DNA from 2 places in the Bradyrhizobium sp. ISRA436 genome. Region 1 is predicted to be linked to the other one. Evidence: riboswitches for the same ligand, from Rfam matches in the RefSeq annotation. Region 1 holds a riboswitch; the other holds the start of a gene.

Region 1 (8,039 bases):
GCGAAAACGTCTCTCCGCCTCTGGAGTGGTCCGACCCGCCGGCGGAGACCAAAAGCTTTGTGCTGGTTGTCGAGGATCCCGATGCGCCGTCCGGTACGTTCCGCCATTGGGGTCTCTACAACATTATGGGCGAGCGATCGATGTTGCCGGAGGGCGTTGGCCACGGCGCGAAAACGGAGAAACTGGGAAAGGGTGTCAACGATTTCGGCGAACCGCGTTACCGCGGCCCCGCGCCGCCCAAGGGACACGGAACACATCACTACCATTTTAAGCTTGCCGCGCTGGATGTTGACGCGTTGTCACGAGCGCCCAAGATGTCCGTCGAAGACATCTGGAAAGCCGCCCAAAAGCACACACTCGCTCAAGCTGATCTGGTCGGGACTTACAGCCGCTGACGAGTCCTTATGGAGAGAGATGGTCGCCATAGAGAGAGAGAGAGAGAGAGAGAGAGAGAGAGAGACGGTTGGCACTGGTCTCTATTGGCCTTCGGACAACGATTCGCTCCAAGCTGCGGCGTGCGGGGATGTGCCAATCAGCTCTCGGCAGGGGGGTCGCGATGATAGGCGATCAGCCGCCGCAATTTCTGGCCGCCTGTCCTGCAACTCATCAGCGGGGCTGCGTCTCGATAGAGGCTTGGTGTGCCGGAGTGGGATTATGAATGCAAAACACGAGCGGAGTTTTGAAGAGGCCGCGGACCTTGTCCTGCATGCAGAAGCAGCGAACCGCTATTTGAATGAGCTCTGCGCGGCTTGTGCAGATGGCGACAAGTCCGCGGCGCGAAGGTATCTGCGCGAAGCGATCAGCGAGCTTGATATTGCCCGAGCCCTTCTACGCACCGGGCTCTAATGACTCTCCGCAACGCCTTCGGAACTTGTCTGCGCGTCGGATGACGGCCGAGCTCTGCGAGGTCCCCCCGATGGGGCCGGCAATTTATTCGTTGACGAGACTGCCGCCGCACAAGGGAAGCTCGGAGAGGGAACCTGTTCGCGACCGAAAATCGCGCCTAGGCAGTGTGGACACTTATCGCATCCATAGGACGATGGCAGCGAGAGTGACGACGGCTCGGTAATTTCGGGCGGTTTTTTCGAAGCGGGTAGCGACGCGACGGAACTGCTTGAGTTTGGAGAAGCAGCATTCCACGAGATGGCGCTGGGCATAGAGATGCTTGTCGAGCGGATATTTGAGCGCGCGTGACGGGTTGTTGGGGATGACGGCGAGCGCGTTTTTGGCGGCGATGTGTTTGCGCAAATGATCGGCGTCATAGGCCGTGTCGGCGATGACGACCTCGGCAGGCAGTCCCTCGATTAACGCAGCGGCTTGCGGTGCATCGCCCTTCTGGCCTGCGGTGAGCGTGAACCGGACAGGACATCCCAAGCCGCGAACGGCCATATGGATCTTCGTGCTCAGGCCGCCGCGCGAGCGGCCAAGCGCCTGATCTTCAGGCCCCCTTTTTTCGCGCCGGCGGCGTGCTGATGCGCCCGGACGATGGTGGAATCGACGATCAGGTATTCGAAGTCCGGATCATCGGACATCGCCTCGAAGATCCGCCACCAAACACCCTTGGCGCTCCATCGGCTGAAGCGCCGGAACACACTGTTCCAGTCCCCGAACACCTCCGGAAGATCACGCCAGGGAGAGCCCGTGCGCACGATCCAAAGCACACCTTCCACGAACATCCGGTTGTCTCGCCCGGTCGAGCCCTTCTGGTCGGGCCGGCCGATGATCAGCGGCGCCATGCGCTCCCAGGCCGCGTCGCTCAATACCAAACGATCCATCACACCCAAGACTGCCTCCCCAAAAGCAGCCTTGAATCTGATTTGCTCTCAAAAGGGAATCCTTAGAGTCCACACTGCCTAGAGCATGATCCGGAAAAGTGTGAAGTGGTTTTCCGAAAAGACCATGCTTAAACGAGAAGGTAAAGCGCGATGACGATTCAACGCAATCTCATCGCGCTTTAGGCGTCGCGCTGCATGCCTTACGGCCGGTCTCGATCGCCTGCGGGCGCCAGACGCCGTCGCAGCCGTCGGCAGCCGATCACAATGCCGCTGATCGACACGATCGTGCCGATCAGCGAGAGCAGCCAGACCACGATGTCGCGCGATGGGGCGCAGCGCAGCAGCAGCGGAAAATCGAGGCTGTGCAGCGCGTTGAAGAGCCAGCGATAGGTGCGGCGTCCATCATCGCTGCGATCGAGGATCTCGGCGGTGGCGGGAGAGATGTGCAGCCAGGTGTGGACGGGATCGGCGAAGCCGATCCGCAAGACGGGAAACTCGCGCTCATGGTGGAGCGTGTACCAGTAGGCGTCTGATACATCGATCCGACGCGAGAACGCCATCGTCGCGTCGGAGATTGCGCGGCGCGCGGCTTCGATGATCTGATCGTGCGATAATGTTGTCGGCGCGGCCGTCGTCGGCTCCGCAAGACTCCGACGGCCGTTGTTATCCTCGAGCACCATCAACGGCCGCCCACCGACCCAGACAAATTTCGCCTCCACGGCCGCCGTCGAGGTTGTCGATTGGAAGCTGGTGGCGATGTCAAGCGCGTCGTGCCCGCTATATCTGGCGGCGATATCCCTGGTGATGCCGCGGCGGGAGAATGCCTCTCCGGGATTGAGCGACAGCCAGCCGCTGAACATCCAGGTGAACACAAAGATGCCGCCGATCAGGCCGGCGATGTGGTGCGAGGCCATCCAGCCGCGATACGGCGAGACGGCGCGGCGCGCGTAACGGCGCGTCAGCCGCAGCCGGAGAATGCCGATCCAGAAGCCGGTGACCGCCACGACGAGGCATATGCCTGAGATCCACAGCACGACCTGCCGCCACAGCGGACCGTCCTTGCGCAGGACAGTCGGATAGATCCAGTGCGGGATCGCGCCGGGCCAGTTCCAGACGCGCTCCTGCCGCGTCGTGTCGAGCGCGATCTCGCCGGTGCGGGACGAGACGTAAAGCTCGGTGCCGTCACGATCGCCGAGCGCGATCAGATAGAACGGCCGCAAGGGATCGAACCGCACCGTGACGGACCATTGATCGCGCGTCACGGTGTCGAGCAAATGCGGCTGCGCCGCATGAGGGTGATGGCCGGCAATCGCAAGGGCCTGGTCCGCCGTGATCCGGTCAATGACGCTGCCATCGGTTGCTGAAATGGTGATCGGGTGCTGCCCCCACCCGGTCACCCGATAGATCGGCATGTCAGACATCATCGAGAGGCGCAGGTCGCGCGGATAATGCTCCATACCTGCGATCGCCATGGCGCGATCCGGTGCGATCTGCACCTTGTTCCAGGCAATGACGGGAAGCGCGGCGAGGCGCTCCCGGTCGGTGAGGCGCGGAAAGGCCACGTACATCATCACAAGGCCGGAGATGAACCACATCGCGAACAGCAGGCATGTCGCGATGCCGATCCAGCGATGGATGACATAGAGCCATCGCCGTCCGCGCCGGATCAACGCGCTGCGCATGCTCAGAACTTCAAGTTGACGGACAGTTCCGCGGTGCGCGGCATGCCCAGGAGCCACTGCCCTGTACCGTTCGAGGTCACCGCGTAAACCTTGTCGAACAGATTGTAGACACGAAACGCGACTGTGGTGCGGTCATCGGGCTTCCACCTGATACCACCGTTGACCACGTTGTAGCCCGGCCGCAACTGGGTGTTGGCAAGATCGGAGTACATCTGACCAACGAATTGCACGCCGCCATAGACCGACCAGTTGGGCGCGAAGTCCCAGGTGAGCCAGATGTTGGAGACCTGCTGCGGCACGTTGACCGGAAGATTGCCGTCATAGCTCACGATCCTCCCGCCGACCACCTGGCTGTTGTTGTCGTATCTGGCGCGCAGCAGCGCTAGGTTGGTGTCGAGGCGCCAGCCGTCGTTCAGCGCGAGCCCGATCGATCCCTCGATCCCGCGGGATGATTGCTGGCCGATCTGCAGCGCCAGGCCGGTGGGATTGCTTGGATCGGGAATCGTCAGGCCGGTCTTGACGATTTCATAGGCAGCCAACGTCCATTCGCCGCGGCCGCCCCAAAACGACTGCTTGACCCCGATCTCGGTCTGCTTGCCGGTGGCGAGCTGGAAGGTCTTTTGCGTGGTCGGCAGCGAGATGAGATTGGTGACGGGATCGACGCCGACCGCATATTGACCATAGAACGCGAGGTTCTTGATCGGCTCATACACGAGGCCGGCGCGCCAGCTGGTGCCCGACAGCGAAACGTCGAAGCTGTTCGATGGCACCTTGTCATCGGTGCGATCGACTTCGGGACGATCATACCGGACGCCAGTGACGAGTGACAACTGATTGGTCAGCGAGAGCCGGTCCTCGGCGAACAGCGCGTATTGATTGACGATCGCGTTGAAGCCCGGCGCGGTCGCCGTCGTTGTCGCGAAGAACGATCCGGGATCGAAGACATAAGGATTCACCGACGACGCACCGCCATAGGGCGAGTTGTTGGTGTGGGTGAAGTCGATCCGGTTGACGTCGAACCCGGCAACGAACTGGTTCGCGAGGCCGACGATGTGCCCGCTGAAGGTCGTGTCCATCCGGTTGCCGAGCTGCTTCTGGTCGTGGAAGATTTCGATATAGCTGGAGCGATCGATCAGCTGCGTCTTCGGGTTCCAGGTGTAGTTTTCGATGTCGCGCCAGTGCCGCTCGCTGGTCAGATAATAGAGCGTATTGTTGGCCTTTACGCCGTCGGCGACGTCCCATTCGGTCTTGAACTGGGTCCAGCTGTCCTGATAGCGGATGGTGCTGTCCGAGGCGTTGTAGTTCTTGAAGCGCAGCGCATCCCGGATTGTGCCGTTGATCAGCGGCGTGCCGAAATAGCGCGACGGGCTGCGGTCGCCATAGTCCTCGGAGAGCGTGAAGACGAGATTGTCGGACGCCTGCACCCGCACAGCGGCGGAGACCACCGCATTCGAGGTCTTGTCGCGATCGACCCAGCCGTCCGACATGTTGCCGGTGGCATTGACGCGGTACGATACATTGGGATTGATCGGACCGGTGCTGTCGACCGCAAGCCGCCGCGTCATGTTGCTGTCGAGCGAGACCTCGGCTTCGTTGTAGGGCGTCGCGAGCGGCTTTTTCGGGATCACGTTGATGACGCCGCCGATCGCGCCTTCGCCGTACAGCACCGAGGCCGGACCGCGCAGCACCTCGATGCGTTGCGTCGACCAGGTGTCGTATGGGAACGTCAGGGTTCCGGAGCCGATATAGAAGCGCGTGCCGTCATACAACGTCATCACCGAATTGCTGCCGGCGAAGCCGCGGGTGCTGAACGACAGGCCGCCATTGCCGGGAGCGGGCGTTGCGATGAAGCCGGCCGCGTTCTGAGTGACGGCATCGATCACATTATGCTGACCGCGTTCGGCGACGGTCTCCGACGAGATGACCTCGACACTGGCTGGCGTCTGCAGCGGCGTGAGATTGAGGCGGCTGCCAGTTCCCTCCGGCTTGGTGGCATTGAGCGTCGGTGATGCCCATGCGGACGACGCGGCTGATTCCGATGTCCCGTGCGCTCCCGGATTTGTTGCCGGCCTCGGCCGCGACCGCGCGGCGACGGTGCTGTTTCGCACAAAACGCTTCGGCTTTGCGGCGGCGGGAGGCGAGACCTCGATCGGATCCAGCCTGGTTGACGGAGCGGTCTGCGCCCAGCCTTCAGCCGGCAACAGCAGCGATGACAATGAGCAAACGAGGCCAAGGCGCCATCCAAGCGCGATGGAGGAAGATCCGGACATGAAAAGACTCGCGGTTAACGTGGCACGTCACCGCGAACGCGGACACCGCATACCCGAAAGGCAATGCGCCAACCCCCCACCAGGACGCCCCCGCCCGATGTGCTCGCGTGTGACCACGACTGACGGCAGGTCTCCTGGCTCACGGGTTATCGCCTGTCGACGCCTTCCCGGGCAGCTTGGCCCAGTGGCACATTGACGAAAGGCTCGCCGTTTACAGTTGCGGGGACAGCTGCGGCCTTGGGCTGACGCCCGCACCGCATTCCCTTTTGATCTCCCGAAGGAGAACCGTCAGCGAAGCGAATAAGAGCTCATAACCCAACTGTCAATTCAACGTGATTGCTGGATTGTCATGCGCGCCGACATGACGCGCGCTTCACTTCAGTCACGAGTCACGCAAATGGCCGGAGCGGTCGAAATAAGCAAACGCGACGCTCGTCAGACTCCCCAACATGGACCAAAAGAGCAGGCTCGTTAGTGTGACCGCGACCACAAACTGATGGGACAGCGAGGCTGGAACGTTCGTCTCGACGTGCTCCAGCTCGGGCGCGCCGATCAAGTGGGGTAACATGATCAGGATCACGCCCGCGATTGCGGCCGCGATGGACCGCCGAAAGACGATCAGCCCGAGGCCCGCGGCAGTCGCCAGCGCCGACGTCACCCACCAAATCTGACGCGAGAGCAGCGGAGCCGCGGGCACACCCGGCAATTCGGGTGGCAACCCAAGCCCTGGGGCAATCGTAAACACGGCAAAACCTGCCAGCCCCCACATCAACCCCTGGTGCCATGAGGTCGGCTCGCCGGTCGCGCCGCTGCGGACCGCAAAAAAGCCGCCGAGCAGAAGCGAAAAGCCGATCGCGGTCAGGATGTTCGCGGCAGCCGTGTAGGCGTTGCGCTCCAATCCGTCCCGCGGCTCCCATGCCGCTGCGCCGTGATCGTGATCCGCGTGATCGTGGCCAGCGGCCGCCTGCTGCGCCCCTGCAGCGGCCTCATGCTGGTGCTCCGCCGCCGTCTCGAAGACTTCGGCTCTTAATATCAGCGGCACCGTACCGAACTGCTGCGCGACCGTGACGATCAGACCAACGATGAAACCGGCAATGACCGACGAAAACACAATCGCGCGAAAGGTACTCATGCCACCCCAATCAGTGGCAGGGGAACGCGTTCGAATGGCGCACGTCGTGCGCGGCGTTGTGGATCACGTCGATATGCGAGAACCCGACAACCCCAACAATGAACAAGCCGAGCATCATCGCCATCAGGGATTGGGTGAGCCGTCCCACCTGCTGGCCGGCGGCGACCGGCAAATGCGTGACCTGGGACTGGCTCATGGCTATTCTCCGCGTTCGATGTGACCGCCTTCTAGCAGCTTTCGAGCGATGTCGCGACTAGTAAGATGCAAATTGGTGCCCGCCGGAACGCGCTTGCGTGCAATCTTGGCACTCGCCGCCGCTCTGAATGCATTTTCGAAGCGTTCGAAATAGCCGAGGCAGGCATCCGGCGTCGGATCCGTGCGGAGCAGTGTCCGGAACGCTCCCCGATGGACTGCGCAGATTGCGGCATGCTCCCGGATCGGGAAGACCAGGGACGCGATGTCGTCGCGCCAACAAACACCGCCGTCCATGGGAGGTCTCCTCGGTCGGGCATCTTAGTGCATCTCCACTGGCGAGAACAGTGTCGTGGCCTCGAAGCAGGATCTCAGCGTCGAACAGTGAACTCGCCCGAGCTTCGTCGCGATTCCCACTTCGCCTGTTCGAGCTCCGGCCGGTCACATTCTGCCTCGGGATAACCGATACAGAGATAGCCGATGAACTTCCAGGACTCCGGCACCTCGAGAATGTCGTTAACGCGCGCTGGATTGAGGATCGACACCCAGCCCAGCCCAATGCCTTCCGCACGGGCAGCAAGCCACATCGAGCAGATGGCAGCGACGACCGAATATTCGGTGGTTTCGGGCATCGTCGCGCGTCCGAGGCCCGAACCAATGCTGCTCGTCTTTTCCGCAAATACGGCCAGATGGCCCGGCGCCTCCTCCAGGCCCGACAGCTTGAGCGCCGCATACTTTGCTGCGCGCTCACCCGAATAGGATTGCAGGGCATCTGCATTGCAAGCCCTGAAGTCCTCGATCACCGCGCTGCGCCTCGGCTTGTCCTCGACGATGACGAACCGCCACGGCTGGCTCAGCCCGACCGACGGCGACAGGCAGGCCGTCTCGATCAGCCGCTCCAGGGTGCCGGCCGGCAGCGGATCTCGTCGAAAACGTCGCACGTCGCGGCGCCACACGAACAATTCGTGCAGTTGCCGGCGAAACGTAT
Region 2 (8,039 bases), on a different replicon from region 1:
CGGCCGTCCGCAGTCCATTCATGACTTGCATGACCTCGCCGTAGGGAACCGTCTTGTCGGCGCGCAGGAAGATCCGGCTGTCCTTCTGGCCCTGGGTTGCGGCATCGAGTGCCGCGGTGAGCACGGCGCGGCTCACCGTCGCCTCGCCGACCGACAGCGAGAGATCGGGCCTCACCGTGAGATACACCGGCTTGTCCGGACGCGGATGCGGCTGCGCGTTCGAGGCCGGCAGGTCCACGGCGACATCGACGGTGGTAAGCGGCGCCGCCACCATGAAGATGATGAGCAACACGAGAATGACGTCGATGAACGGCGTCACGTTGATGTCATTGACCTCGGCGAGCTCGGTGCCGGACTGGCTGAGATTGACCGCCACCGGATCACTCCGCGGCCGCGAGGTGCGGTCGTGGCACGATAATCGTGCCACTATCGAGATCGCGGCCTGCGAGCCGCGCGATCTCCGCAACCCCGTCACCGAGCAGCGCCCGGTAGGCAGCGGTCTGGCGGGCGAAAAGATTGTAGATCACCACCGCCGGAATCGCCGCGACGAGCCCGAGCGCGGTCGCTAGCAACGCCTCGGCGATTCCGGGCGCCACCACCGCGAGATTGGTGGTCTGCGATTTCGAGATGCCTATGAAGCTGTTCATGATGCCCCAGACCGTGCCAAACAGGCCGACGAAGGGCCCGGTCGCACCGATGGTCGCCAGCACGCCCGTGCCGAACGCGATGCGCCGGCCGGCGGCGGCCTCGATCTGCTGCAGTCGCGACAGGATGCGGGCCTTGATCCCATCCCTATCCATACGATCGGTGCTGAGCTTCAACTCTGCGACGGCGCCATCGAGCAGGCGCGCCACCGGCCCCGCGGGCACTGTCCGCACCGCCTCTTCGACGCTCCTGGCCGCCGCGAGCTCACGCAGCGCGCGTCTCACGTTTCGGCGTGCATTGAACAGCTCAATCGTCTTGGACAGCCAGACCGTGCAGGTCACAAGAGTGGCAAACGCAAGTCCGACCATGACGGCCTTCACGATAAGGTCGGCCTGCACGAACATACCCCAGGGACTGAGGTCACGAGGCAGGATGGCGCTTGCGATTGCCGCGCCTTCGGACGAACCTTGTGCGAAGGCAGGTCCCGCGAACCCGGCCAAACAATGCAAGAAGACCGACAGGCCAACGGCACCGGTCCGAGGCACCCTCATCGGCACAGTGGAACGAGCGCCACGGCGCGGGCTTGTACACAACTGCATCGAATCGGCCTTCCCCTATTGCGATTACGCTTATGCTCCGGCATGTAGCATACGCTACATCTTGCTGCAAATGCTAAGATCACAACGAGGATTGCGGCGCTTGGCGCGATGCGGGCCATTTTAACAGGACCGGTGATGTGCAAACTTGGTTGCGGGGAGGCACGACACGGGGCCTTCGACTCGTCGAAAAACGTATTCCGCAATTGGCGGCATACAAGCCTGCCCTCCGAAGGCTGATGTCAAATGTCCCAACGGTCGTCGCCGATCCATTTCTGTGCATAGCGGCCGGTACGTGAGACGGCGAAAGCGTCGTTGTCGCTCTTCAGCAGCACCATGTGATCGGCGAGGCGCCCGAGGCCGCCCAGCAGCACGTCTTCATAGCGGGGAAGATTTTCGCCGGGCTTGAGCGCAGCCTGCCATTTGCGCCGCAGGACCGGCACGTCCTCGAACATCCTCGTATTTGATTCCACGGCTTGCTTCTTGGCAGCACCCATCACACATCCCCCGAGACCCAGGCTTCCAGCCCGGGCGGTATCAAATCCAGTTCAGCTTAATTCGCTGTAAAGGATGGACGTGGGCTGCACAGAGCAGTCGATTGCGACAATCTTAAATCAGCTAATGGTTAGCGCGAGTATGACCGATGCGCGAAAGAGTTGTGCGCACGCGAGAATCTCGTGCGATATTGATAAGGACGGGTACTGTCCTCACTCGTCTTACGAAGCTTCTCTTGCTATGGGGCGTCGATGGACACGGCACTCGACGCGGCTGTGCTCCTGTACGTCCTCATCAACAGCATGCTGCAAGATCACGACCCGTGATCGTCCGGATGAAACAGGATGCAGGAAATCCTCGGCGCGGGGCGAGAATTCGACGCAAATAGATTTGCAGTTTGATGGTGAAAAACTTCGAAGGAACGTTCTTGTCGCGTATTTACCCGCGGAGTTTTCATCCGTTACCCGCGCCTGGCTGATGTTTGTCCGATTCGTACCAACTATTCCGCTCGGTGGGTCTGTGCAATCAACTACAGGCCTGTCAGAGAGGGGATTGACTCCGCACCTCGCGAACCTCTAAGTGACGACCGACGGTTCCCCTCACGGGGATCAAAAGGGAATGCGGTGCGGGGATTTTCCCCTCATGCCGCAGCTGCCCCCGCAACTGTAAGCGGCGAATCTTTCGTCATAGGCCACTGGGACACTCGGTCCTGGGAAGGCGACGCAAGGTTAGGACCCGCGAGCCAGGAGACCTGCCGTCAGCCGTGGTCACACGCGAAAATGTCGGTCGGGGAGTACAGACATTGCTTTCACCTTGCGTAGGTCCGACTACGTCCAGGTAAGACCTTGTTCGCTGTGACGTGCCACTACGTCATGCCGAGGTCTACTCGTGTTTCCCATTATGCCAAGGCGGCTGCGCGCCGGCCTGCTCGCTCACAGCTTCCTTCTTCCAGCTCTGCCGCTCGGGATTTGCCCTGCCAAGGCACAACAAGCCCAGTCGGTTCAAACCCTGCCGCCGGTTACGGTCAGTCCGCCCCAAAAACCTGCGGTGAGGCCCGCCCATCCCGATGGCAAGCGTTCAGCCACGGCCTCACGATCGCAGTCAAGGCCCGCGGCAACGCCTCGCGCAGCACCGACGGCCGCAGCCTCGGACGGCTCGCCTTCGACGCTGAAGCTAGATCACCAGAACACCAGCGGGAGCCGCCTGAACCTCACGCCGCTGCAGACACCTGCCAGCGTTGAGACGATTACGTCCCAGACCATCGAGGATCGCGGCCAGCATAACGTCACCGATGCGGTGGCCCAGAACGCAGCGGGCTTTACCGCGAGCCCCGCCCCCGGCAACGGCGGTCTATCCTTCAGTACCCGCGGTTTCGCCGGCAGCAATTCGGTGATGACGCTGTACGATGGCACGCGCCTATATGTCGGCGCCGGAACCGTGACGTTTCCGTTTGATACCTGGTCGGCGGAGCGCATCGAGGTGATGCGCGGGCCAGCCTCGGTGCTCTATGGCGAAGGTGCCATCGGCGGCATCATCAATGTGATCCCGAAGAAGCCGATCGCAACGACCTACAACGATGCCGAAGCCTCGCTCGACAGCAACATGACGCGACGCGTTGCAGTGGACAGCGGCGGCGCGATCAATCCCAACGTATCCTATCGCCTCGCGGCGACTGGCAACATGTCAGACGGCTGGGTCGATCGTGACAAGACATCCAATCTGGCGATCTCCGCAGCGGTCCGGGTGCAGGCCGCCGACAATCTCGCATTCACTCTGTCCGAGGACTACGGCAATCGAAGTCCGTCGCGCTATTTCGGAACGCCGCTGATCAATGGCAGCATCAACGATGCGCTGCGGTTCAAGAATTACAACGTCCTCGACAGCGCGATTCACTATGAGGACAACTGGACCCAGTTCAAGACCGAATGGAACGTCGCGGACGGCGTTACGGTCCATGACACGCTTTACTACCTGACCAGCCATCGGCACTGGCGTAACGTCGAGAGCTATGCGTGGAATCCCTCGACCCAACTCATCACGCGTACCAACTATATCAACATCTTCCATGACCAGGAGCAGGCCGGCAACCGGATGGACGCGACGTTTCGCGGCCGTGTGCTCGGCCTTGCCAACGAGTTCGTCGCTGGTTTCGATATAAACAGGATCGCCTTCACTCACACCAACAATTCGCCCTACGGCGGAACATCCTCGGTCAGCGTCGATGCCGTCGACCTCGGCTATTTTTCTGCCACGACGACGCCGACCACTCCTGGTTACAATGCTATTGCCAATCAATACGCGCTGTTCGCCGAAGACCGACTGTCGCTAACCGACAAACTGTCCCTCGTGAGCGGTGTGCGGTTTGACCGGCCAGAGGTCGACCGCACCGACTACAAAACACCTGCGAACAGTTTCGACACCTCGCTGTCTGGCACAAGCTGGCGCACGGGCGCGGTGTACACGCCGATCCCAAACCTGGCGTTTTACGGGCAATATGCGACGGCCGTCGATCCCGTCACAAACCTGATTTCGTTGGCCGCCAGTCAGAAGACTTTCCAGCTCGCCACCGGCAAACAAATCGAAGCCGGGGTCAAGCAATCGTTCTGGGGCGGTCGCGGCGAGTGGGCGCTGGCCGGCTATCAGATCGTCAAGAACAATCTTCTGGTCCCCAACTCCAGCAATCCTGCCGGTCTCGCATTGCAGGTCGGCCAGCATTCGTCGCGCGGGGTCGAGGCCTCGATCGGTCTTGCCCTGAATGACGGCTGGCGGGTCGACGCCAATCTCGCGCTGCTGCAGGCAAGATACGACAATTTCAGCCAGATGGTGAGCGGCAAGATCGTCAGCTACGCCGGCAATATTCCCAAGAACGTGCCGGAGCAGGTATCGAACGTCTGGGTCACCTGGGACTTCGCCCCCGACTGGTCCATCTATGGCGGCGTTCAGATCGTCGGCCCGACCTTTTCGGACGACGCCAATACCCTCCGGCGTCCCGGCTATGCAGTCGTCAATGGCGGGGTACGCTGGAAGCCGGATGCGCGGACCACCGTCGCCTTCCGACTCTATAACCTGTTCGACACTGTCTATGCGACCTCGGCGCCTTATGCCGGGCAATGGTTGTTGGGGATGCCGCGCACGGCGGAATTGTCCCTCAATGTGAAGTTCTGATCATGCACCGGGCGTTGATCCGCCGGGGACGGCGATGGCTCTACGTTACCCATCGCTGGATCGGCATTGCGACCTGCCTGTTGTTCGCGATGTGGTTCGTCTCGGGAATCGTCATGATGTACGTGGCGTTCCCGCAGTTCACCGATCGCGAGCGCTGGGGGGCACTGCCCGAGATCGCCTGGGACCACGTGCGCGTGGCGCCCGATCGGGCCATGGCGATCGCCGGTATCGCGCATTATCCGCGTGATCTCCGTCTCGTCATGCTGGATGATAGGCCGGTGTATTGCCTCCTCGATTGGAACGGGACGCGTAAAACCATTTCGGCCGCAGACGGTCGCCAGATCGAGACTATCGCGCCGGCAGAGGCCTTGGCGATCGCCAGCCATCATCCGAATGCGACGCATCCGCAGATGATCGGCACAATCCTTCGCGATCAGTGGAGCGTCACCGCGCGCTACGATCCCCTGCGACCGCTTCTTCTGGTGTCGCTCGGGGACGCCGCCGGAACCGAGCTCTATCTCTCGGCGCGAACCGGAGAATTGGCGCTCGATACAACACGACGAGAGCGGTTTTGGAACTGGCTCGGCGCGATTCCGCACTGGATCTATCCCACGGTTCTCCGACGGGACGGTGCAACCTGGCGGCAGGTGGTGCTATGGATCTCCGGCACTTGCCTGATCGTCGCGGTGACCGGTTTCTGGATCGGTGTCCTGCGGGTGCGGTTGCGCCCTCGCTATGCCCGGGGCACCGTCACCCCCTATCGCGGCTGGATGGCCTGGCATCACATCGCCGGGCTGATCGGTGGCCTGTTCGTCCTGACCTGGATGTTCAGCGGTTGGTTATCGCTCAATCCGGGCGAGTATGTTTCGGCCCGAGGCCCGACCCAAGACATGGCCGTCCGCTATGCCGCGCACGACCTCCCGCAGATCGCCGCGACATTTTCATCGATGCTGCCGGGGGCGGTTGAAGCACGCTTCGTCTGGCTCGGCGGTCGCCCGCTCATGGTCCTCACCGATCGCGATGGCCGCGAGACCACGGCCGATCCGGCGAGCGGCGCTGCGATGACGCTTTCCGATGAGGAGATTTTCGCCGCCACCAGCCGTTTGTTGCCAAACGCTCAGATGACCGCGCGTCTGCGCCTCGAACAGTTCGATGCCTATTGGTATCCGCACCACAGCGAGCGTGTGCTGCCAGTGTTACGTGTGGGCTTTGACGACGCGGCCGAGAGCTGGTTCTACATTGACCCACGTAATGGCGACATTCTTGCCCGCATCGACAAAAGCCGGCGTACGTACCGCTGGCTGTTCAATGCCCTGCATAGCTTCGATTTTCCACTTTTGCTGCGCTATCGCCCGGCCTGGGATATCGTGACTGTGCTGTTGTCGCTGATCGGGACGGTCGTCTCGACGAGCGGCGTTGTCATCGCTTGGCGGCGACTGCGCTGGCGCTCCCGCTGGAGCGACGCGAGAAACTGACCTGGTTCGTGGGCTTGTTCTGTTCAGAGGAAATGCGTCAAGACGTAACTCAATCGGCCGTTCTCCTTCACGAGAAGTCGTGGGCGCTTGAGCACTTCTTTGATACGCGGATCAACTGGTGGCCCGGCTCGCCGAGACCCGCCGCCTCCCGAAGCCCAAGGCGCCCGCCGAGTTCGGCAAGATGGTCGCGGGCGCAAGGTCGTGGAGTTTGCGGAGGACGGTGGATTAGCGTTTTTGTCTTCGTGTTCCTGAAGCAAGCCCGGTCCCTAGTTCGCTCGAAACGATGTGGCATTGCCGGAATGCCGGCCACCTTGTAAACGATCTCCGCACTGTTGCCGGCCGCCTTTCAGCGGTCGCCCGTGGCGGGGCCTGTAGCTCAACGGTTAGAGCCGGCCGTTCATAACGGTCTGGTTCCTGGTTCGAATCCAGGCGGGCCCACCACATCACCACCCACCACCCACCACCCCACCAGCCCCACCACACCACCAACAACAACTGCTGGTCACCACCGCTTCTTATGCGAACACTTTGAGAACGACTCGATTTCAGATCCCACTGACATAATTGACGAGTTTCGCCCCGGTTTTTTTAGCCGATTTTGGAGCGCGAAAAAATTGAGCGGGTCTGTTTTCTTCAACAGTCGCTCAGCAGCGACCGAAATGTTGACTGCTCAGGAGTTTCCGCGCCCGTGGATTTACTCGCAGCAGCAGAAATGCGGCACCCTCCTCCGAGGTAAGGCATCGTGTTAGACAAGGCAGCGACTTACGAACGGCGCCTAACTGAAGCACCAGGAGATGGAATGTCTACAAGACGGATCGAACGCGGACGCGTGGCAAAGGCGGATGCGACGAAGGGGTCGCAAACCCAGAAGAAGGTTCCAAAGCGGTTTGTTAAGCCGACCGGTGAAGACGCCGTCCCTGGAAGATACGAAGCCGGAATCAAGAATGACGAATTCGCCCTACTATTTGGGCACACGATCGCGACATGGGTGCATGTAGAAGACCAGATGATTCAGGTTCTGCAAGACCTGTTGGGAAGCAGAAGTGCGCCGGCTCGGCAAATCTTCCATTCGGTCGTTAGCAACAAGGCGCGACAATCGTTGATGCTTGCGTGTTTGCAGAGATCTAAGATCAACATTCGCAAGACCGACCTGTATGAAGAGATCATCTTGCAATTCTCAAAGCTTAACTCGCAGCGGAACGGCCTTGTACATGGACTTTGGTACACCCATGAAACAGGGCGCGTCTTTTTATCGGCAAGTTCGGTCGATGACTTTCACTACATTGATGCGCGCGAAGTAAAAATCGAAGAGTTGGAGAGCATGAACAAGGCGCTCGGCATTTTATCGAACGCGATTCACATGCGTCGTTCGCCTTCCATAGCACGAACTATCTTGAGTCATGCGCCCGAACGTGCACGTGGGAAACAGAAGTAGCGTCGGTCTCGCCCGTTTAGCTGAGCCGCCAGATCGGGACCGATACTAGGCTACTGCTTCGTTCGGAAACCTTCACCTTCAGGACCTCCTCGTTCGGCAGCATGAACGATTGCTCTTCGACTTCAAGATCGTCGCCTCCGCGGACAACCTAATTCAAACGCACCAACGCATACACGCCGGGCGGATGTTGTCCGATCATCCTGCCGGCGTGCCCGATCTTCGACCGGA

What was found. Region 1 has a riboswitch for cobalamin ahead of MTX23_RS03855 (TonB-dependent siderophore receptor). Riboswitches for the same ligand answer to the same signal wherever they lie in the genome.
Region 2: it holds a riboswitch for cobalamin, as region 1 does, so the genes downstream of both, MTX23_RS35510 (TonB-dependent receptor) here and MTX23_RS03855 (TonB-dependent siderophore receptor) in region 1, are expected to answer to the same signal.

What each region holds. Positions count from the first base shown of each region.
Region 1 covers NZ_CP094519.1:819,222-827,260, reverse strand. The annotation lists gene MTX23_RS03875 (YbhB/YbcL family Raf kinase inhibitor-like protein) at 1-395, shown strand, start outside; gene MTX23_RS03870 (hypothetical protein) at 655-846, shown strand; partial or broken gene MTX23_RS03865 (IS5 family transposase) at 1,021-1,736, opposite strand; gene MTX23_RS03860 (PepSY domain-containing protein) at 1,976-3,457, opposite strand; gene MTX23_RS03855 (TonB-dependent siderophore receptor) at 3,460-5,727, opposite strand; cobalamin riboswitch at 5,834-6,032, opposite strand; gene MTX23_RS03850 (CbtA family protein) at 6,110-6,859, opposite strand; gene MTX23_RS03845 (CbtB-domain containing protein) at 6,870-7,055, opposite strand; gene MTX23_RS03840 (hypothetical protein) at 7,058-7,348, opposite strand; gene bluB (5,6-dimethylbenzimidazole synthase) at 7,423-8,039, opposite strand, start outside.
Region 2 covers NZ_CP094520.1:131,191-139,229, forward strand. The annotation lists gene exbD (TonB system transport protein ExbD) at 1-376, opposite strand, end outside; gene exbB (tonB-system energizer ExbB) at 381-1,196, opposite strand; gene MTX23_RS35505 (hypothetical protein) at 1,484-1,738, opposite strand; cobalamin riboswitch at 2,310-2,510, shown strand; gene MTX23_RS35510 (TonB-dependent receptor) at 2,784-4,901, shown strand; gene MTX23_RS35515 (PepSY domain-containing protein) at 4,904-6,376, shown strand; tRNA gene MTX23_RS35520 (tRNA-Ile) at 6,742-6,817, shown strand; gene MTX23_RS35525 (hypothetical protein) at 7,176-7,811, shown strand; gene MTX23_RS35530 (hypothetical protein) at 7,921-8,039, shown strand, end outside.